DNA from 4 places in the Paenibacillus sp. Aloe-11 genome. Region 2 is predicted to be linked to each of the others. Evidence: riboswitches for the same ligand, from Rfam matches in the RefSeq annotation. Region 2 holds a riboswitch; each other region holds the start of a gene.
What was found. Region 2 has a riboswitch for cyclic di-AMP ahead of WG8_RS29305 (hypothetical protein). Riboswitches for the same ligand answer to the same signal wherever they lie in the genome.
Positions count from the first base shown of each region.

Region 1: another riboswitch for cyclic di-AMP. It lies ahead of WG8_RS22160 (3D domain-containing protein); the one in region 2 lies ahead of WG8_RS29305 (hypothetical protein).
Region 3: another riboswitch for cyclic di-AMP. It lies ahead of WG8_RS00085 (3D domain-containing protein); the one in region 2 lies ahead of WG8_RS29305 (hypothetical protein).
Region 4: another riboswitch for cyclic di-AMP. It lies ahead of WG8_RS00480 (C40 family peptidase); the one in region 2 lies ahead of WG8_RS29305 (hypothetical protein).

Region 1 is NZ_JH601067.1:223,012-228,593, reverse strand. Features, by position in the region: gene WG8_RS22175 (M20 family metallopeptidase) at 1-163, opposite strand, end outside; gene WG8_RS22170 (ABC transporter substrate-binding protein/permease) at 312-1,775, shown strand; gene WG8_RS22165 (amino acid ABC transporter ATP-binding protein) at 1,762-2,484, shown strand; cyclic di-AMP (ydaO/yuaA leader) riboswitch at 2,754-2,929, shown strand; gene WG8_RS22160 (3D domain-containing protein) at 2,937-3,605, shown strand; gene WG8_RS22155 (polysaccharide deacetylase family protein) at 3,802-4,608, opposite strand; gene WG8_RS22150 (NADH:flavin oxidoreductase/NADH oxidase) at 4,919-5,582, shown strand, end outside.
Region 2 is NZ_JH601050.1:101,411-106,992, reverse strand. Features, by position in the region: gene kdpB (potassium-transporting ATPase subunit KdpB) at 1-1,173, opposite strand, end outside; gene kdpA (potassium-transporting ATPase subunit KdpA) at 1,227-2,903, opposite strand; gene kdpF (K(+)-transporting ATPase subunit F) at 3,046-3,123, opposite strand; gene WG8_RS29305 (hypothetical protein) at 3,279-3,674, opposite strand; cyclic di-AMP (ydaO/yuaA leader) riboswitch at 3,790-3,962, opposite strand; gene WG8_RS06565 (glutathione peroxidase) at 4,428-4,913, shown strand; tRNA gene WG8_RS06560 (tRNA-Leu) at 5,006-5,088, opposite strand; gene WG8_RS06555 (urease accessory protein UreF) at 5,352-5,582, shown strand, end outside.
Region 3 is NZ_JH601036.1:11,416-16,997, reverse strand. Features, by position in the region: gene yabG (sporulation peptidase YabG) at 37-933, opposite strand; gene rsmA (16S rRNA (adenine(1518)-N(6)/adenine(1519)-N(6))-dimethyltransferase RsmA) at 989-1,873, opposite strand; gene rnmV (ribonuclease M5) at 1,881-2,426, opposite strand; gene WG8_RS00085 (3D domain-containing protein) at 2,574-3,722, opposite strand; cyclic di-AMP (ydaO/yuaA leader) riboswitch at 3,997-4,198, opposite strand; gene WG8_RS00080 (TatD family hydrolase) at 4,400-5,170, opposite strand; gene WG8_RS00075 (HD domain-containing protein) at 5,213-5,582, opposite strand, start outside.
Region 4 is NZ_JH601038.1:15,976-21,557, reverse strand. Features, by position in the region: partial or broken gene WG8_RS26120 (helix-turn-helix domain-containing protein) at 1-62, opposite strand, end outside; gene WG8_RS00495 (YwhD family protein) at 59-565, opposite strand; gene WG8_RS00490 (M1 family metallopeptidase) at 691-2,703, shown strand; gene WG8_RS00485 (hypothetical protein) at 2,715-3,542, shown strand; cyclic di-AMP (ydaO/yuaA leader) riboswitch at 3,787-3,924, shown strand; gene WG8_RS00480 (C40 family peptidase) at 3,930-4,430, shown strand; gene WG8_RS00475 (GNAT family N-acetyltransferase) at 4,658-5,155, shown strand; gene WG8_RS00470 (4a-hydroxytetrahydrobiopterin dehydratase) at 5,258-5,557, opposite strand.

The DNA of each region.
Region 1 (5,582 bases), on a different contig from region 2:
CCTGAACCTCAAATCCGTGAAAGACGAGTTCTTCTTTTAAACGGGCAGCGGCCAGAAATTCCTCATTACCAAGCTCAGGATTCGCGCCAATAAATAACGAAATGTCCTTAAAGCGCTGGGCATGCTGCTCAATGGTCTGCTGAATGCTCTGTTTAAAATCCATGTTGAAAACTCCTTTATATAAGCTGTAATGTAGGTACTGCGTCAGATACGCTGAAATTGTACTATAACATTCATTGCATAATCATGCATATTCATTTATAATGACACAATCTTATTTATTATAAAGAATTTAAGGGGAGAAAAAAAGATTGAAAAAGCTATATCGTTTTACCGCCCTGATTTTGACGGCGGTTATCTTGCTGTTGGCTGGCCTTCCCATGCTCACTGCATATGGAACGGAAGCAAAGCCACAAAAAAAACTTGTAGTGGGCATGAGTGCCGACTTTCCACCGTATGAGTTTCATAAAGTTATTAACGGTAAGGATACCATTGTTGGGTTCGATGTTGAAATCGCCAAGGAAATCGCCAAGGATCTGGGTGCGGAGATGGTCCCCGAGGACATGAGCTTCGACTCCTTGCTGCCTGCCCTGCAAAGTGGGCGCGTAGACTTGGTGCTGTCCGGTATGACACCAACGGATGAACGCAGAAAGAGCATTGATTTTTCCGACGTATACTACCGCTCCAAGCAAGTCATAATGGTACGCCCGGAGGATAAGGACAAATATCCGACGATGGCGGCTCTGAAAGGCGAGAAGCTCGGCGCGCAAAAGGGCAGTATCCAGGAAGAAATCGCTCAAAAAGTGCCCAATGCCTCTGTAACCTCGCTGGATAAAATATCCGACCTGGTGCTTCAGCTGCGGACAAATCGTATCAACGCTGTCGTGATTGAGGATACAGTTGCCAAAGGATACACACTGGACGGTACTGTAACGCTTGCCAAGGCGGTGCCTGAGGATGAGGGAGCAGAGACAGCCGTAGGTATTCGCAAGGGGAATACAGAACTGCTAGCCTCTGTAAATAAAACGCTCGCTCGCTTGAAAGCAGATGGTTCTATTGAGAAGTTTTCGACAGAAGCGAGTGCCCTGTCTGCCGATCGTCAGGTTTCTTCCAATAGTATTGTTGATATTTTTTGGAAATATCGCAGCTTATACGCTACAGGAATTGGCTACACGCTGTTGCTGTCTGCGCTCGGAGTACTGTTCGGATTTGTCATTGGTTTGATTATATCCTTGCTGCGAATGAGCGGTATACGTATTATTGAGTGGTTGGGGACGACTTACGTTGAGGTACTGCGTGGTACACCTATGCTGGTGCAGCTCATGATCATCCACTACGGGATTGCTCTGACGCTGGGTGTCAATTTTACGCCACTCCAGTCCGGTATAATTACGTTGTCACTGAATAGCTCGGCATACTTGGCTGAAATTTTCCGTGCAGGTATTCAGGCGGTAGACCGTGGTCAGATGGAAGCTGCCCGCTCGCTCGGTATGGGACGGGGCAAAGCTATGCGTCATGTTATTTTACCGCAAGCCTTTAAGTCTATTTTGCCTGCAATCGGTAATGAATTTATTACGATTATTAAAGAATCGTCCATTATTTCCACTATAGGTATGGTGGATATTATGTATCAGGCCCAGGTCATCAAGAATATTACCTACGAAGGATTAAGTCCATTCTTAATCGCGGCCGCTATTTATTTTGTAATGACATTCAGCTTGTCCAAGCTGCTGGGTTTATGGGAAAGGAAGTTGAGAGCCAGTGATCACCGTTAAACAACTGCGTAAATCGTTCGGCAAAAACGAAATTTTAAAGGGAATTGATATAGAAATCGCCAAAGGGGAAGTTGTCGTTATCATCGGTCCCAGTGGTTCGGGAAAAAGTACGTTTTTGCGTTGTATGAATCTGCTGGAGCAGCCGACAGACGGCGAGATTTTGTTTGAGGGCGAGCCGATAACGGCCCGTGGCCATAACATTAATGCGACTCGGGAGAAAATGGGCATGGTGTTTCAGCATTTTAACCTGTTCCCGCATAAAACAGTGCTGCAAAACCTGACACTTGCACCAATACAGGTTAAAGGTCAGTCCAACAAGGAAGCAGAGAAAATTGCGTTGGAGCTCCTGCGTACCGTTGGGCTTGAGGATAAAAAGAATACCTATCCGAACCAGTTATCAGGGGGTCAGAAGCAACGGATTGCGATTGCACGCGCTTTGGCGATGCAGCCGCACGTGATGCTGTTCGATGAGCCTACTTCTGCTTTGGACCCTGAAATGGTTGGGGAAGTTCTCGATGTAATGAAAAAGCTCGCTGAAGGCGGCATGACGATGGTGATTGTCACGCATGAAATGGGTTTTGCACGTGAGGTAGGGGATCGGATCATCTTTATGGATAAGGGCCAAATCGTGGAGCAAGGGACACCAGAACAGGTTTTTGGTACACCAAGCCATGAACGCACCCGAGATTTTCTTGCCAAAGTGTTGTAACGAATTGATTCATTAAGTTATAAAGCAACCCCTCCGCAGTCAATAGGGTCTTGACCACAGTCCTATGTCTGACAGGAGGGATTTTTCTTTTTCTGTCACTATTTCCCCATATTTTCGTAACAGATACCGATTTCATAGTGACAAAATTGTAATGAATATAGTATGATGTTCAAGGTTCCCAACATTTTCATGCAGATAAGGTTACAAAATTGTGATATTATGCAGTAAGCCAAAACTTGCCGGGCCAGCATAAAGCTCATGATATACGCCGAATGCTTGGACCAAAACTATGGGAAGTGCGGGGGACGTAACAACGGCAGTCATTCCGATTCGTCATAAGACGGATAGGAATGGAAGCTGCCTAGGGGTGAATTGCAAAAAAGCATAGGGCTTCTCCTGAGTCCGAATCCGACAGCTAACTTCGCAGGCATAACAGAGGAGGTACATATCTTTTGAAACATCTGAAACGTATTGGACAAACCATGAAATTTGCGGTGCTTGCCGCAGCTATTGCAGGGCTGGCACAAACAGCCGGAGTAGCGAATGCCGCTTCGCTACATGCTGCCAAAGAGGGCGATACCTTCTTCTTGCTTGCTCAACGTTATGGAGTATCGGTAGACGAACTGACGAAGGCAAACCCGAATATTGCCCCGGGCAACATATATGCAGGTCTGCAAATTAAGGTGCCTGGCGACACAGGTGTGAAGGCTGCTTCGGATTCGAAGCCACAGCTTCTTAAGGAGACAGCACCAGCAAATGAGGGTCCAACGATTAAAGCATGGGGCAAAACATTCAATTACAGTAAAGTAGTTGATGTTAAAGCTACAGCGTATTCTGCCGCAGGTGATGAAAATGGCAAATGGGGCGCGGTAGACTACTACGGCAATCCGCTTAAGCTAGGTACGATTGCGGTAGACCCGAACGTAATTCCGATGGGAACGAAGGTACTAGTTACAGGGTATTCCCACCCTGGCCTGCCAGACCATTCTTTTGTGGCCGTCGCCCGCGATCAAGGCAGTGCCATTACAGGCAAGCGAATTGATATCTTTATTCCTGGCAGCAAATCATTTGTGAACGATTTTGGCTTTCAAAATGTGAAATTATACGTTATTGCTAAATAACATTGCCTTGAACACAGAATAAATGAACATAATATATATTATGTAAACTTAATGCATAGATTTTACAATTTAATAAATGGGATCAGGTTTAAAACAGGCCCACACATAAAAAGCTGTCTTGACTAGCAGAATGCATCTGCTGGCAGGACAGCTTTTTGGTTGATCTAGTTCGGTGCTCGCTCCTTAAACAACCCCTTTATTTCCGTTCCGATGTGTGGAGCAGCCGGGGAACTGTAACGAATTTGTAGCCCTTGGCCTTCAGGGACTGAATTAGACCCGGAAGGGCCTGGACTGTGCCTTGCAGGTTGGAGCTTTGTCCTCCGCCTGCGTGCATTAAAATAATGGAGCCGGGCCCGGTAGCAGGGATCACATTGCGCTGGATTTGTGTTTTACTTAGTCCCTTCCAGTCGAGGGAGTCTACATTCCAATTGACAATCATGTAGCCATGGCGACGTGCCCACTGGATTTGAGGCTCCGTGATTTCGCCATAAGGTGGACGAATCAGCTTGGGACGAAAACCGGCGCTGGCTTGTAAAATACGTTCTGTTTTCGTAATCTGATTGCGAAAGCGTTCTGGTGTAGCCTTCCTGAAATCCGGATGGGTATAAGAATGGTTCCCTATCGCATGACCTTCACGGATAATACGGCGGATGATACCCGGATGTCTCTCCGCGCGGTGACCTACGATAAAAAAGGTGGCCTTGATGCCGTTCGCGTGCAAAACATCCAAAACCTGTGGTGTATATCTGGAATCGGGTACATCATCAAAAGTTAAGGCAATTTGGCGGGTATGCGGGCCGCACATTTTAAAAATGTCGGCATGTTTTTTTCGCAGCATGCCTAAGGTAGGAGCTGTCCGGTCTGTACTTTGATGTACAGAAGAAGTAACTGCCGCTTCCTTGGGATGGTGCGCTCCGATGCTGGGAGGCACATCCGCGTGAACAGGAAAACTCGTAAATGCTAGTAACAGTGCCATACTTGGTAACACTCCTCTGTACGGCATATGTATTCCCCCTTTCCGTCCAGTGGTACGTGGTACCTAGTGGTGCTCTCAGCTATTATGCACCTGCCCTATTAAAATTATGCCGCTAAATCGGGTTAGGCTCATATGCAATGGGATGATAGCATATGATGATGGATATGAGTGAAAATGACGAAGCTAAACGTACATATTTTCTTAACCTGACTGAAAACAACAGCATTTTAGCAGGTTTTAGCCCGATAACGGATTCGGTATACTGTGACAACTGATGTATAATGGAGATGCAATTCATAATTGTACAGACATGGAATTGAAGGAAGGATGGATAAAAGTGACCGACTTGTTTACTTCTTATCAATTAAAGGGGCTGGCTTTAAAAAATCGGATTGTTATGCCCCCGATGTGCCAATACAGCGTGGAGGCCAAGGACGGAAAGCCAACGGATTGGCATCATGTCCATTACGTTAGCCGGGCGGTAGGCGGCACTGGACTCATTATTGTGGAAATGACAGCGGTTCACCCGGATGGACGCATTACGGATCGTGATTTGGGCATTTGGAGTGACGACCATATTCCTGCATATCGTAAAATTGTGGAGGAAGCTCACAAATACGGTGCCAAAATTGGAATTCAATTAGGCCATGCCGGTCGTAAGGCTGAGGATGCTGAGCAGCCTGTGGCTCCGTCCTCAATACCCTTTAGTGATCGCTTTAAAGTACCGCACGCCTTGACGACAGCTGAAGCCAGGGAACTGGTTCAAGCTTACAAAGAAGGTGCACGTCGCGCAGTGGAAGCCGGTTTTGACACGGTTGAGATTCATGGCGCTCATGGTTATCTGATCCATCAATTTCATTCCCCTTTAACCAATACAAGAGAAGATGAGTATGGACAGGATTTATCTTTGTTTGGTGTTGAGGTAGTAGGTGCTGTTAAAGAGGTTGTTCCTGCTGATATGCCTGTGATCATGCGGTTATCTGCCAAAGAATATGTCGAGG
Region 2 (5,582 bases):
CTTGCGCACCTTTCGTCCATCGGCCAGGTCCAGACCACTCATGCGGGTTTCCGCCTTGAACTCGATAAAGGCTCCGCCTGCCGCCAAGGATTCATCCAGCGTGTACTCCTGCTTGCGCATCAATTCCAGCACCGAGCGTCCCTCAGGTGTCTCGTCCTTCATTGAGCTCATCGCTGCCCACTTTACCAGCTCTGCCTTCTCCACGTCCCCTACAGGCACAAATTCACTCGCCATCCGGTTTCCGAAGGTGATGGTACCCGTTTTGTCGAGAATCATCGTGTTGATGTCCCCGGATGCCTCTACCGCCTTGCCTGACATCGCCAGCACGTTAAACTGGGTGACCCGGTCCATACCGGCAATCCCAATCGCCGACAGCAGCCCTCCAATTGTGGTCGGAATCAGACAAACCAGCAACGAAATCAAGACTGGTACAGGCAAATCGATGTTAAAATGGCGGGCGATCGGAGCCAGCGTGACCACCACGATCAAAAAAATAATCGTCAAGCTGATCAGCAGCGTGTTCAGCGCAATTTCATTCGGCGTTTTTTGCCGCTGTGCCCCTTCCACGAGCGAAATCATTTTATCAATAAACGTTTCGCCCGGCTCTGCCGTAATCCGCACCTTGATGCGGTCACTAACTACCCGTGTCCCGCCCGTTACCGAGCAAAAATCACCGCCCGATTCCTTGATGACCGGAGCTGATTCCCCTGTAATCGCGGATTCATCCACCGAAGCCAGTCCTTCAATAACCTCGCCGTCCCCCGGAATCATCTCGCCCTGGGACACGAGCACAATATCCCCTTTACGCAGCTCGGTTGAGCTCACCACCTGAATGTCATTTCCGACAAGCTTGGTGGCCTGTGTATCCTGCTTGGATTTTTTCAAAGAGGCAGCTTGCGCCTTCCCCCGCCCCTCCGCGAGCGCTTCAGCAAAATTGGCAAAGAGCAGCGTGAACAGCAGAATAACAAAAACAGCCAGGTTAAAGCCCATTTCCTTGTCAGCTCCAAAATAACCGGGAAACAGCAGCATCAACAGCACAACCAGTGTGCCGATCTCCACGACGAACATGACGGGATTTTTCATCATGAGCATCGGATTTAATTTCATAAAGCTATCCCTGATCGCATGCTTCAAGATGCTTCTGTCCAGCATGCGTTTACGTTGTTCCTTCATGATCAAGCACCCCGTTCATCCATTCTCAATTTCTTCTTCATGCTCATTCTTCATCACATGGTCAAAAATTCAGCTACAGGCCCCAATACGATGACAGGCAAAAAGGTCAACGCACCAATCAACAGAACAACTCCGATCAGAATGGCCCCAAACAGCTTGTTGTCCGTGCGCAGTGTGCCCGTCGTCACTGGTGTCGGCGCTTTGGCATTCAACGAAGCCGCTACAGCCAGCAATGCAATCATGGATACATATCGTCCAAAGAACATAACCATCCCTGTTGTTAAGTTCCAGAATACGTTGTTATCTGCAAGTCCTTCAAACCCTGACCCGTTATTTGCCGCAGATGACGCATATTCATAGAGCACCTGAGTCAGCCCGTGATATCCGGGGTTTGTGACCGCATCATACCCCCAATGACTCATAAAAGCGAGCGCAGTCGGCGCCAGAATGAGAAACGGATGTACCAGTATGGCAATCGCAATCAGCTTCATTTCCTTGCCTTCAATTTTCCTACCCATAAATTCCGGGGTTCTTCCGACCATCAGTCCGCATATAAACACACCCAGAATCGCGTACATCAGCATGTTCATCAGCCCGACACCCTTGCCGCCGAAAATGACGTTTAGCATCATTTCACCCAAAGCCGCCATACCACCCAGCGGGGTCAGTGTGTCATGCATATTATTGACCGAACCTGTCGTTGCCGCTGTCGTCACCGCAGTGAATAATGCCGATTGTCCAATGCCGAAGCGAACCTCTTTCCCTTCCATGCTTCCCTGCGAAGCATCCACACCCAGCGCCTGTATCAGCGGATTTCCCGTCTTTTCAGACACGTACGTAACGGACAGAAAAATAAGGAACAATACCATCATCGAGCTAAAAATAATCCAGCCCTGCTTGCGATTGCGGGCAAACAAGCCAAAGGTATACGGCAGTGAAGCCGGCATTACCCACATCGCTAAAATCTCCAGAACGTTCGTCCAGGGACTTGGATTCTCAAAAGGATGCGCAGAGTTGGCACCCGCATAACCGCCCCCGTTCGTCCCCAAATGCTTGATAGATTCCATCGAAGCAATGGGCCCCAAAGCAATCTGCTGCTGTGTTCCGCTCAGCGTCGTAATATCCGCCGTAGGCTGCAGCGTCTGTGGTACTTTCAATCCAACTAGTACCAGCGTAAGCACAAAGGCCAGCGGCAGGAAAATCCGTATAATCGCCTTGATAAAATCCTGAAAAAAATTGCCCATTCCTTCACCGCGCCGCGTCAATCCTCTCATAAAAGCCGCAGCAACAGCAAACCCGGAAGCCGCCGAAGTGAACATCATCATCGTGACAAACGCCATCTGTGTCAGATACGTAAGTCCGCTTTCTCCGCTATAATGCTGGAGATTCGTATTGGTCATAAAGCTGATTACCGTGTTTAAAGCCAATGACGCTTCCATATTGCCGTTTCCAGCCGGATTCCCGGGAAGCATTCCTTGCAAACGCAGTAGCACATAGCTGATGACCACAAGCACGACATTGGTCGCAAGAAAGCTCATAACATACGTAGTCCAACGCATATTCTCCAGCTTTTTCAAGCCTACTAGCCTATAAATCAGCTTTTCCGTTCCACCGAAAATTCGATCCGTCCGATTCGGTTCATTCGAGAATACATGATACATATAGGTGCCCACTGGCTTTACCAAGAGCAGCAATATGACAAGCACAATTCCAATTTGCAGCAGCTCCATCGTCTATTCCTCCTTAAAATGCTCCTGCGCATGTGGAACAACAGACCTGACCCAGACCAACAAGCGAGTGCACACGTTTGCGCCAAACCCGCTACCTGTGATACCGGATCTGCTGTTCCTGCCCGTTTCCTCTTATAGCGATTTAAAACTTTTCAGGGTTCAGGAGCGCATAGATTAAATACACCAACACCATAGCCGTGAGCACAAGCACAACAATCATCCTCTTCGCCCTCCCTTAGAGGTCTGCTCATTGCACCAGCGTACAAATAGCAGTATCGCTCCATAACTCACAGCCAGCACGAGCAGCATGTATATATCCATCATGTTCAAGCCCTCCCGTATCAGTCCTCAAATCAATAACTATGTTATAAGCGCTTATCCGTTCAGCAGAAAACCCACCTCTCCGTTCAATGTGTAGATCACATGATCCGCTCCCAATCCCCGATAAATTCCTTGTGGATTACAGCCGTGCGTGATGACATAGATCAAATCCGATGTCAGTGGCCGGCATATTTGCAGGAAACGGCAAGTCAGATTCATACTGTTTTCGAACAAATACACGCTACCAATTTCTTTTTTGGGAAAATTCCATTTTCCCGCTTGCATCGTATTGATGCGCACAATGTGCTCCACACCCATTTTTTTGAGCTGTCGTTCCTCCTGAGCGCTATTGGTGAGTACCGCAAACGCCAGTTTTTTGAACATGAGCAATTTCACAAAACTTCTGCCCGCTTCATTCGGTGCAGTGACGATAATTAACCGACCTTCCATCAGTAGCTCCTCTCCCGGTATAAAAAGACAACAAAAAGAAGCCAAAGGAAAAAGGCTTTCCTCCGGCTTCTTACATATCCATGATAAAATAAACCATGGCTGCACACGGCGGTTTGTTGCCTCTCCCTGTACGCTTACGAGGTTAGCTGTCGGATTTGGACGTGAGAGTCGCCCTATTTCCGGCACTTGGCCGGAAAATTCACCCCATGAGATTACGGCTTCCAAAGCCGTATACATCCCGATTGGTTCCCCCGCTTTTGCAACTGCAAAATTCAGCGATTAGACAATTCGTTGCTGCTTCATTCTTGTTAATTTGAAATTACGTCTTGAATCATACACCCGCGCAAGGAACACTGTAAAGCTCACCAACGGGGTTATAAATCGTCCTTTTAAGCATAGAAGATCAATAATAACGCTTACAATACGACTATGCTTCTCCCAGCTCCTTTAATCTCGGTTTTTCATGCCTTTTCGAAAATGAAAGGCATGTCAATATTGGCGTAAGGAGAGCAGTTTTGTCCTTTTTTTGTAAAAGCGAAAGAAAATGTGCTATATACACCAGATAAACGCCGATTGAACCTGCTTTTACGCTGAGAAACGCCGCAATTCGCTCCATTTGCAGCGCAATTTGCCGTTTTGAACAAAATACGATTTTACAGTATTAAGAAAACTCATTACATCTATTGTAGGCTTGCAACCTTTCATAAAATTGCTTACAATTTAATTGTAGAATATCGAATTAGGAGGGATACCATGACCATTTATGAATATGGTGCCAAAACCCTGCAAGGAAAAGAAATCCCGTTATCCATATATGAAGGGAAAGTTCTGCTCATCGTGAACACAGCCAGTAAATGCGGGCTAACTCCCCAATATAAAGCGCTACAGGAGCTATACGACCAGTATCATGAGCAGGGGCTCGAAATTTTGGGATTTCCCAGCAACCAATTTGCCAAGCAAGAGCCGGGTTCCAGCGAGGAGATTTCGGAGTTTTGCCAGATCAACTACGGAGTTTCCTTTCCGATGTTTGCCAAGACAGATGTCAACGGTGATCAGGCACACCCTTTATTTCGCTACCTTACCAAAACAGCTCCAGGCGTATTAGGCTCCAAAGCGATCAAGTGGAATTTTACGAAATTTTTAATCACACGCGAAGGTAGCGTATTTAAGCGCTATGCACCACAAACAACTCCGGATAAGCTGGCAGGAGATATTGAAAAGCTTTTGCAGGAAAAATAAGATTCGATTAAAACAAAAAAGCATCCCTTCACACAAAACGTGTCAGGATGCTTTTTTTATTTTTGCTATTTGTAACCGTATCTTCCATATAATGCGGTCGAGAGGACTCGAACCTCCACGGGCGTACGCCCACTACCCCCTCAAGATAGCGTGTCTGCCATTCCACCACGACCGCAAATCATAATGTTTTGAGGCAACAGATTTATTATACTCCCTTAGCTTATATTTGTAAACCCAAATTTAATAATTATTTATTGCGTAATATTAAATAACATATTAGAGCTATAAAATTATTTAATTTGACATTTTAGCAAAATAAATGTGAATATATATTACATAATACTTTAAGTTATTCAAATAAACTCAACTCATATGTTAAATAATATAACACAATATTTCGATTCAAGGAGGCGAACTACCCTGCACAAAGGCAACCGCTTGCTAAATTACGCATTATTGTTGGACCCTTCCCTACCCGTTGGCGGCTTCACCCGTTCTTATGGATTGGAGGAACTATTCCATAACGGACGTTTGACCTGTATGCAAGACCTGGAACATTACATGCGGAACGAATTGTATCCTCAATTCACAGCGCTTGACGGTATGGCGATCAAAAGCCTGTATGTCGCCATTCAACAAGAGGATGGTTGGCGTATCGCCCTTATTGAT
Region 3 (5,582 bases), on a different contig from region 2:
CAGGCAAATTTTATCCAGCATTAACACGTTCAAACTCTAGATAGCGGAAGGCGTTACTTTAAGGGTCGACAAATTTTCAAGCTTGGGCAGGCCGATGCGATAACTTCCCCGAGTCTCGATACCACCCACTCCACGGCTGCCGCTGATCGTCTGATGGAACAGATCTCCCATGTTGACCGTATCACGGATTGACGTAAAGGCCGCCTTGGCAGCCACGTAAACCGGGTCCAGCGCATGAATCAGGATTCGTCCCGGTGAACTGGCGAAATTCGCTCCTGCACGCAGCAGTGCCTCAAAATGGGACTGGCACGCCCCCGCTACAATCGTCAGTGAATCCAGATGGCGTTCATATTGTCTGGCTACCTGAATCGCCGCCACAAAATTTTGCGAATTTTTGTAGCTTTTCAGACTGTACAAGTCATAAGGCTGCGGCTGCTTCAATACACCGTCATGTCCAGTAATAACTACGATATCCGGACGGATGCGGGGAAGCAGCCGGTACAACGTGTCGGCCATCGCCGATTCGTGAACGTGATGCCCCTCTGCGGGAACACGGAGCTGCTCATATAGGCTGAGACATTTTTTCAAGTAGCCAGGGTCTCCATCCAGATGAAGCACCTTACCGGGCATTTCAAAGTATGTCGACTCTACCGGATCACTCCACTCCCCAATCAGAGCCGCCTGACTGCGGGCAGCTTGGCGCTGTCTTGCCTGCTGCAACAGATTAAGAGACTCTCCAGCCTTAATATGGGCCTGCCGAGTCTTACCGCTAATCTGTTCCGCAGGCACCTTGACCAGATCGTTCATAGGGGAATCGGCCAGCAGCCGAAATTCCGTCCCCTTGATGATCGCTTTATCCCGCTGGATGTCCTCGACGCGAAACGTGACATCTCCGCCATACGATTTTCGAACGACCAAGTCTCCTAAAATCATCACACTGTATCACCCCTCCTATATCGTATGGGTGAATGCACAGTTTGGTTACAGCTTAGGAAATCCCGGCTTCCAGCAGCACAGCGCTGAGACGCGCAAATTCCTCAATGCTTAGCGTTTCTCCCCGACGGGAAGGTTCAATACCAGCCTGCTGCAACAACGGCTCCAGCGCGTCCCTGTTCTCTTTGGTGAAGAAGCGGCTTTTCAAGTTATTGGAGATCGTTTTGCGACGCTGGGCAAAAGCGGCATGAATGACCTCAAAAAAGTGCTTCTCATCCACCACCTCCACCGGAGGGGTTTCTCGCACACGCAGACGAATCACTGCCGATTCTACATTCGGCTGGGGAATGAACACCGTATTCGGCACGATGCAGACCAACTCAGGCTCGCTATAATATTGCACTGCAATGCTCAGGCTGCCATAATCCTTCGTACCTGGAGACGCAGCCATACGCTCAGCCACTTCCTTTTGGATCATGACCACGATATTCTCCAGAGGAAGCTTGTCCTCCAGCAGCCTCATCAGAATCGGTGTAGTAACGTAGTACGGCAGATTAGCCACCACGCTCACTTTACTGACCCCTGCAAAATCAGAGGCGAACACCTCTCGCAAATCCAGCTTTAGCACATCCCCGTGACGGACCTTCACATGCTCATAAGGAGCCAGCACTTCCTCGAGAATAGGCAGCAGCCGCTGATCAATCTCGACAGCAGTTACGACCTTGGCCGATTGCGCCAGCTTTTCGGTCAAAGCACCAATCCCGGGACCGATCTCAAGTGCACCCTTGGTGTCATCCAATCCGGCAGCACTCACGATCTTGTTCAGAATATTTTGATCAATCAGAAAATTTTGGCCCAAACTCTTTTTGAACGAAAAACCGTGCCGTTGAATAATTTCCTTCGTACGGCGCGGTGTTGCTATATCTTGAATCCCTGTCATACGGATATCACAATCCTTCACTTTCGATTTGCGCCAGCGCACTGGCGAATTCCTCACGGCTGATCTGAAATACAGCGAGCCGTTTATGCAGCTGCTTTCCGTTGCAATAGCCAATACCCAGTATATTGCCGAGTGCCATACGGCGCGCAGCAGCATTTGGGTGGGTGATCAGTCCGGCGTCAATCAAATCCGCCCACTCAATCAGCGGATCGGCTCCTTCCACCGTCGTATGTACTCGTGCGAGAGCGTGTCTGATGGCCTCTGGTGAAGCATTCTCCACCCCAATATCTCCTTTACGCGTCGCTTCCGCCTCGGGTATAAAGGCCTGCTTGCAGCCGGGTACCTTGGAGGCGATAATTTTGCGGATGCGTTCCCCTGCATGATCGGGATCAGTCAAAATAATGACACCCCGCCGCTCCTGCGCCAATGCAATTTTGCGCAGCGTCATTTTATTAATGGCAGAGCCGCCAGTTTCTATTGTGTCCGCTTCAACAGCACGACGAATAGCCACTGTATCATCCCGACCCTCGACCACGATCACTTCCTTGATCATTTTACGTTTCCCTCCACTGCTACACAGCATGCTATATTTATCTTTCCCTGCTTTTGAAAACAAAATAAGAAGAGGATATCCTCTTCTTAGCATGGCATAACTATGATGTTAATACTATCGCATTGCCCTGAACATACACAAGCCGTTTTAGTTGATTTCAGGCTTTACCGGTCCGATTACATATACAGTTTTACCGTGCTTGCGACCAAATTGGTTAGCCCGGCTCAAACTCTCATAATACACATCGATTTTGTGGCCTTTAATGGCGCCACCGATATCCTCCGCACGGCGGAAGCCCACCCCTTCAATGTACACCCACCAACCGATTGGAATGATGCTTGGATCGACAGCGATGGTCCGTCCTTCCGTGACACGTGTACCGGAAGCCGTACGTGTACCGATACCCGGCTCCTGTGAGGAATACGCCGTCATGGAGACGTTCTGCAATACTTTGCTGTATTTAAAATTTACACCAGCTTTACGGACAGCATTGCCCGAACTCACCTGTGTTGCCTTACCGGTATCTTCCGGACCGACAGAAGCAGCCAGAACGACCGGTTTTTTCTTCGTTCCTACCGCAATTACCTTATCCACACGCTTCTGTGCGACTTCCTTGTTGACCAGCTGCTTGGATACCAATTTTCCGTCATGGTATACCTTCTGAACGTGCTGGACGACAACACCTGATTTACCGCTTTGGAGGACCCGATTATCGCCCTTATAGAGACTCGGATCGGACGTTTTGATGACCTGATAAGGCACCTGTTTCTTCTGTTCGACCTGCTGTTTCTTCACGCGGACGATTTTTATGTCCATGTTAGACGAAACAGAAGCATCGAGCGCAGGGTAAACCTTGTCATTTGACGATAATTTATAGCCCGAAGTGCGAATGGCACCCTCTACTGTATTTTCTGTTGTGTACAGCTTTTTCGTCTCATTGCCTGAGGTCACTTTAACTTGATTGGCACGTTTGATGATTACGCGATCCCCATCCTGTATGGCTCCGTTCAGCGGCATAGAAATCGTATCATGCGGCTGCAGTGAAATGGAATGCTCATTGAGCAAATCCTGGAGCTTGGATTCCCGGGTTTCTACCGCAGATGCCTTACCATTGATGACAAAAAAGACCTGTTTCTTAGATTGAGTGTACACCAGAATTGAAATCATAATCGTTAGTGCAATTAGAAAAATAGCGACCAAAGCAGCCTGGCGCACATTTTCCTTCTTCCAACGTAATACGTAAGACATGCTGGATGAGCGTGACTCATGGGTCTCCTCTTTTTGGAAAATGCCCATTTCCTCCGTCCTCCTTACATAGCCCGCCGTCTAGAGTAAGACATAGTTGAGATTTGACGTGACTATAACAGATTTTCTACAAGACAAGCCCGTAATGCGACTGTCCTGCACCATGTACCCGTCTTCGCGGCATGCTGTCCTCCCCTGTTTAACCACAGTATGATGACAGATTTTCTTTTATTCACAAACAAAAAAAGCCAGAGAAAGAGACTAGAGAGCTCTTTCGTGGCTTCCAGCATGTAGTGAATATGCGGAAAAATCATGCACGAGATGGCTTCTCTCTTGTTTACGCTTACGGGGTTAGCTGTCGGGTTCGGACGTAGAGAGTCGCCCTAGCTTGGGTCAACCGCTCATGGCGGTCGCCTTCACATTCACCCCAAAGACCCAGAAAGAAATCGAAATATGGCTTGACGGACTTGCAGTAAGCCATACCGGTTCCCCCGTTCCCTGTAAAAGGGACTCAGCGAGACTGGTTCATGAAATGACTTGTTGGAGTTTACATTCAATCAACAATTCACTGAAAAGATGATATCCTGTTTCTATGCATGTTGTAAAGCGGGTTTCAAGTACATTTTCCAAAATATTCGGTTAAAATATTGTAATATTCTCGAGTTTCCTGCAACAAATTCATGATTAGCTCCGTCTATCTCATTATTTTGGTTGGTTTCTTCTCTTTCTCATCTGATGTCAAATCGTTCCAAGGCATTTTGGGTCGTTATGGACACCAATTCCTCTACTGTGATCCCCTTGATTTGGGCGGCAGCCTCTGCCACCAGTCTCACATGTGCAGCCTCATTTCGTTTTCCACGAAATGGATGAGGTGTCAGATAAGGTGCGTCCGTTTCAATGAGTAGACGATCCAGCGGAACCTGTGCAAGCACCTCTTTGGGCTGCTTTGCATTTTTGAACGTAATTGGCCCACCGAAGGAAAGGTGAAAGCCCATATCCAGCACCATTTTAGCTGTCTCCCAGCTTCCGGAGAAGGAGTGCATGACTCCGCCAACCTCGCTCGCTTTTTCCTCGCGTAAAATCTTAATAATATCTTCATGCGCATCCCGGTTATGGACAACAATGGGCATATTCAGCTCCCGAGCCAGACCAATTTGATTCCGAAGCACCCGGTGCTGTACATCCTTCGGTGATGTATCCCAATAATAATCCAGACCAATCTCCCCGATGGCTACAACTTTTTTGTGACTGCATAACGATGCAATCCACTCCAGGTCGCCCTCCTGCATTGTAATGGCATCCACAGGATGCCATCCGACTGCCGCATACATAAAATCATACGTCTCGACCAATTTCATCGTGGATGGAATCGTCTCACGATTAAATCCGATATTAATCATCCGGGTTACTCCCGATTCGACAGCACGCGCTATAACTTCTTCACGGTCTTCGTCAAATTGCGGCGCATCCAAGTGAGTATGAGTGTCGAATAATTCCAAGTTACTGATCTCCTTTTTTTACTTTCATTGTTATACAGTTGTCTATTGTTTGACAAAATAATTCCTTATTTCGGCAGGAAGCCTGTCTTTTACCCCATTCAATTTATTTTGGGGATAATACATATGATATTTCCCTCGGTGAATGCCACTAATTGAGCGCACAATTTCTGAAACTTCGGAAATCTCTCTCACCTCACCCTGACGTCCAAGCAGTAGAATCTGATTGTCCGTCGAGCCACCCTTCCGAAACACATCATAAGGAAGATCGGTTGGAAAATCAATTTCAAGATCATATTCCGGGTGCAGACCAGCTTCAGCCAAAGCTCCTCGAATACTGTCAATGGTATCTGTATCCATATTATCAATCTCTACATATTTATACAATTTACGATCCATAAAACGAGTGCTCAGA
Region 4 (5,582 bases), on a different contig from region 2:
GAAAGCTTACAATTGAAAGCATCACAAAGCTTAAATAAGGTTTCCAATTTCGCTTTTCTTACCCTTCCAGCGCCTGCTTCAATTCCTCAGGCGAAGCGTCCCACCATTCCTCGTTATGGGAGATCAGCAGGCTTTTGAGCGCTGCTTTATCCTCACTGCCGAGATCCTCCAGCATGAAACGACGCTTGAGCGCGTAATCCATACGGTTGACGTGATCGGCGAGAATTTTCCAGCCGCGTTTGGCTTCGTCGTCAATCAGCATCTCGCAAGCTGTCGCGCCGCCATACATACGTCCTTCGGGCGTGCGATCCACGGCTACCCATACCAGCCATACCTGGCGTCCGTTCGGTACGTCCTCTTTATTCGTAGAGAACTTGATTCCACGCTCCACTTTACTTTTGGCATGCATGGCACCAATATCAATTTTCGCCTCTCCCTGGTCAATGATGACAGGAGACATGCTGTTCAGATCGATTGAGCCTGCACCGAAGCCCTTATGTTTACTCTTGCCACTGACAATGTTCAGTGCAATCTGTTTTTTGCCGTCCGGCTGATTTTCACTCATGCGTCACTAGGCCTCCATTTTCCGTCTTCACACTCTATCCTACACTACAAATATTTTAACTAATAATCTCCCGAAAGCAAACATATACATGCTGTAGATGCTTGTCAACGGGAGGTATCCATTGTATGACCCCAGCACGCACCAAAATCGTTTTATTGTCTACACTAGCCCTCGGTCTCCTCGCAGGGACGTTATGGTTTGCCTGGCAGCCACAATCGCCATCCGATCCGCAATCCATAGGCCAACCAGCACACGGCTCCCAGTCTGAGTCTGCGCTTGCGCCAGATACGGGCAAGCCTTCAGGGGCAAACATCCTGGCTGAGCTGCCCAAGAATCCTCCACAGCCTGCCTCAGAAATTCTCAGCAAAAGGGTGGTGGAGTATCACATTGATGTGTCCCTGGAAGAAGGACAGGTTTTGCGAGGTACAGAGACAATGACCTGGAAGCATCCGGGGAAGAAAACCGTGAACGATCTGTATCTCCATCTGTACCCGAATGCCTTTTCTTCCATGGATACCACCTTTATGAAGGAATCCGGGGGCAAGCTGCGCGGAGACACCATGCCCAAGGACGGCTTCGGCTCCATGACGCTGACTGAGCTCAAGACGGAAGACGGCTTATCCCTTCTGCACCGTACTCAATATGTACAACCGGATGACGGTAACGCAAATGACCGCTCGCTCATGAAGGTGCGTCTGCCCAAGCCGGTACGAGGTGGCGAAGAAATTACACTATATATGAAGTTTGAGGTCAAGCTGCCTGCCATTTTCGCACGGATGGGTGCGACAGATGATTTTGTAATGGCAGGACAGTGGTTTCCCAAGCTCAGCGTTTATGAGACTGCAGGACAGCGCGGGCGTGCCGAGGAGGGCTGGAATCTCCATCAGTATCATGGCAACTCCGAGTTTTATGCCGATTTTGGAATTTACAGCATACGGATTCGAGTACCTGAAACGCACATCGTAGCCGCAACCGGTTTTCCCACTCGCGGAGCAGTCCGGCAGAATGGACAAAAAATATATCAATTCTATGCCGATGACGTGCACGATTTTGCCTGGGCCGCTTCACCCAACTTTGTAACCGTAGAAGAACCCTTTTCTTCTGCTGAAGTCCCCGGTGTCAAAATCAAGCTGTATCTCGACCCGTCGCACAAGGAACTCAAGGGACGCTATTTGAGCGCAGCCAAAGCCGCCCTTTCGTATTACAGCAAATGGTACGGGCCTTATCCATACTCCACCCTGTCCATCGTGGTTCCACCCAAAACAGGCAATGGCGCCGGAGGTATGGAATATCCGACATTGATCACGGCCGCCGCCGCAGATAACCTGAACCCCGGCTATAACCTGGAGCGGACATTAGTTCACGAAATTGGACATCAATATTTCTACGGGATGGTAGCCAATAATGAATTTGAGGAACCGTGGCTGGATGAAGGCTTCACCTCCTATGCAGAGGAACGACTTATGGAGCAGGAATACGGGCTCACCCCCAACTTGCCGCTACAATCAGGCCAGATAGCGTCTCCTCAACCGCTAAACCGCGAGTCATGGAAGTATGGCTCCTCTGCTGCGTATGGGCAGAATGCCTACTCTCGAGGCAAGCTGGTACTGCAGGGCATTGAACGTCAGGTCGGAATAAAAAAAATGGATCGCATCATGCGCACTTACGTCCAGACGTACCGTTTCAAACATCCGTCATCACAGGATTTTCAACGTATCGTTGAGAGAGTCACCGGACGCTCATGGAGCCACTATTTTGAACAATATGTATATGACGGCCAGATGGCGGACTTCTCGGTGGATCGCATCACGAACCACAAGCTGGAGAAAGGGTATGAAGCGGTCGTGACGCTGAGCAAAAAAGGTGCGGATTATCCCAAGATCCCCGTTCAATTTACCTTCAAGGATGGGACAACGATATTCAAGGCCTGGGACGGCACGGGTAAAAGCACAACTTATCGGCTCAAGAGCGCCTCTCCCGTTTCATACGTGACCATTGATCCGCTATATACCATTGCGCTGGAAAACAAGCATATCAACAATAACCTGAAGGCCGAACTGAACGAAAGGCAGCAAACTCGTTGGAGCGTAAGTGTAACCAAGCTGTTGGAGACACTGCTTGGAAGTCTGTCATGGTGAGGTGTCTATAGATGCGGACGGTTATAAAAGAAGGCTGGGCGCTTGTGCGCATACAATTTTATATTGTCATTATTCTGTTTCTGTATCAGCTGCTGTGGGGAGTATTTCTCTACAGGCTGGTGCAATCCGCCGTTATCCCGCTACTGCTGCGCTACCCCGATCAGGGGCATAACGAGTTGGGCAAGACCTTGTTCTGGATGGAAAGCCAAATTGCCCTCATGGACAACCGGGAAGTGCATATATACTTGTGGGTACTACTGGGAGCGACGGTGCTGCGTATGCTGATCACTCCCTTCATTAGAGCCGGAATATACCAAAGTCTGCATACCCATACGACCGAGCCGCAAAGCCTATCCTTCTTCCGCGGGATGAAACGTCACGGCTTGTCGTCGATGCTCTATTACGCCATCGAGCTGGGGCTGCTGCTGCTTCCCGCTATCTGGGTGATGCCGAGGCTCTACCCTATTGCAGCAGGAGCGCTGCAATCTCCCTCTTACCTTCTGCATATGTTGCCCTATGCCATCGGATGGATCGCATATGGCTGGTTCATCCGGCAGTGCATCCTGTACATGCAGCTGGGCACCGTCGGTGGTCACGCCATACTGTCGTCCTTGCTCGCCTTTTTTCGCCAGATCGTCCCAGCTATTGGCATATCATTTTTGCTGGGTGCTTGTGTGCTGCTTGTCTTCGCTCTATTCGGCACCGTGGCAATGATTTGGACGGGTATGCTGGCACTCATTCTCCAGCAATCGTATCATTTTGTTACCAGTCTGGTCAGACTGTGGCACATCAGCTCTCAATACCGGCTGTGGCATACCGATATTTCCAGCAGAAGCTGAGCTCTGTCGAAAAATCTCTGTTCATCCCTACACAAACGGCACCTAACTGCATACTTTTAACAAAATCTGTTCCTGAGATATCAGGGACAGATTTTTTTTGTAACTTTTTGCGATGAAACATTTGCCAAAGCCAGCGGACTTTGTTACAATAGTCGCAGTGAACTGATAGTAACAACTTTGTAATCTTTATTGTAACCTTTATCTCAAAAGCTCGTTATAGTGAATACGCTCTCCAAGGTGCACATCATAAGTTAAGCCTAATTCCTGGCACCTGGGAAGCGGGGGAACCAGTTTGGGTGAATTGATCTCGCAACAGAGTGGTCATAGGGGAACCTTCTACCGAATCCTTAAGCTAACCTCGCAGGCATTGGAAGGGGTATATTTTTTTTGAAGAAGAAGCTAACGATCGCAGCCATGGGTCTTGCCATTGCCTTTACATCTTTTACATTCGGTGGCGGCAGTGCATATGCAGACTCTAAGATGGACCAGATCATCCAAGATGCCAAAGGAACAAGCTACAGAAGCGGAGGCACTACACTCGAAGGATTCGATTGCTCCGGCTTCACAATGTATGTATTTAACAAACTGGGAATTAAACTGCCGCATCAATCTGGTTCACAATTCAAAATGGGATCTTCCGTATCCCGCGATGAAATGAGACCTGGAGATCTGGTGTTCTTTAACACAACAGGGAGAGGCATTTCCCATGTAGGTATCTTCGTAGGTGAAGGGAAATTCGCTCACTCCTCGTCTTCACGTGGTGTAGTAGTTAGCTCACTGAACGAAAATTATTATGCTAACCGTTATGTCGGTGCAAAAAGAATTATGAGTACTGACGCTTACCACGCCGTAGCTTCTGAAACTCCTGATGACGACAATGTAGAATAACTGACGCATAGCAAGCTAACCTTAGCCGCAATTTGATTCTGGCCGGAATCGAATTGCGGTTTTTTATGTCCCCAACATCAGCAATGATTATGATTACTAACGAACTGACATCTCAAAAGGTTTCAATTTTAGCGAACGATGAAGTAAACATGCTTGCCATTCCTCTGTAACTTGTCTACAATCTGTTGTTAACAGTTTAAGTACCTGTAAAAGGAGGATGTGAAGACATGCCTGCCTCAATATCTAATTTTCGGATCGTACCGATGGACGAGCATCAGGCAGCTGCAATCTGTGAATGGCGCTATGATCCACCCTACAATATCTACGGCTGGCTGCCCTGGGAACAAATGAAGGCGCTGGAAGTCGAATTTGGGAATCCCACACTTCGTCAAGAGCAATATGTTGCCGTACTGGATGAGGAGGGCAAGCTGACGGGATTTGCGCAATATTTCCCTATGGTTGGTGTAACCCGGCTGGGTCTTGGAATGCATCCCGACAGATGCGGACAAGGCAGGGGTTCCGATTTTGTCCGTGCGATTGCTGAGGAAGCCAGACGGCGCAATCCACAGAATGAAATTGATCTGGAGGTGCTCACCTGGAATGAGCGCGCCATCCGGGCCTACAAGGCAGCTGGATTTGAGCTTACAGATACCTATGAACGACTGACTCCGGATGGCAAAAAGCCATTTTATTGTATGGTATATCAGCCCGACCACCAGAGCTAGGCTCTATGATAAAAGCGCCTTCGGCATACAACTTCTCTGTTGTATAGCGAAGGCGCTTTTATCATCATCCAGCAGATCATTACTGACTTAATGACTGCATGCTTAATGACTGCTACGCATTTTCTCAAAAGCTTCATTATATTGTTGGGCTTCCTTAATATCCACGGCCATAATACCGCCATCATCCCATGAGGTCAAACGCAAAGTCACGGTCTTGTAATCAATCGTAATAAACGGATGATGATTGAATGCTTCAGATATAGCAGCAACCTCATCCACGAATGCAATCCCTTTCATAAAACTGGAAAAATTATATTTCCGAACGATCCAACGTCCTTCCTCCAGTTCCCAGCCCTCCAATTTCTCCAGATGTGCTTCAATCTCTTCTTGTGTAAAAGGCATATTACGACTCCTCCCCATTTATACG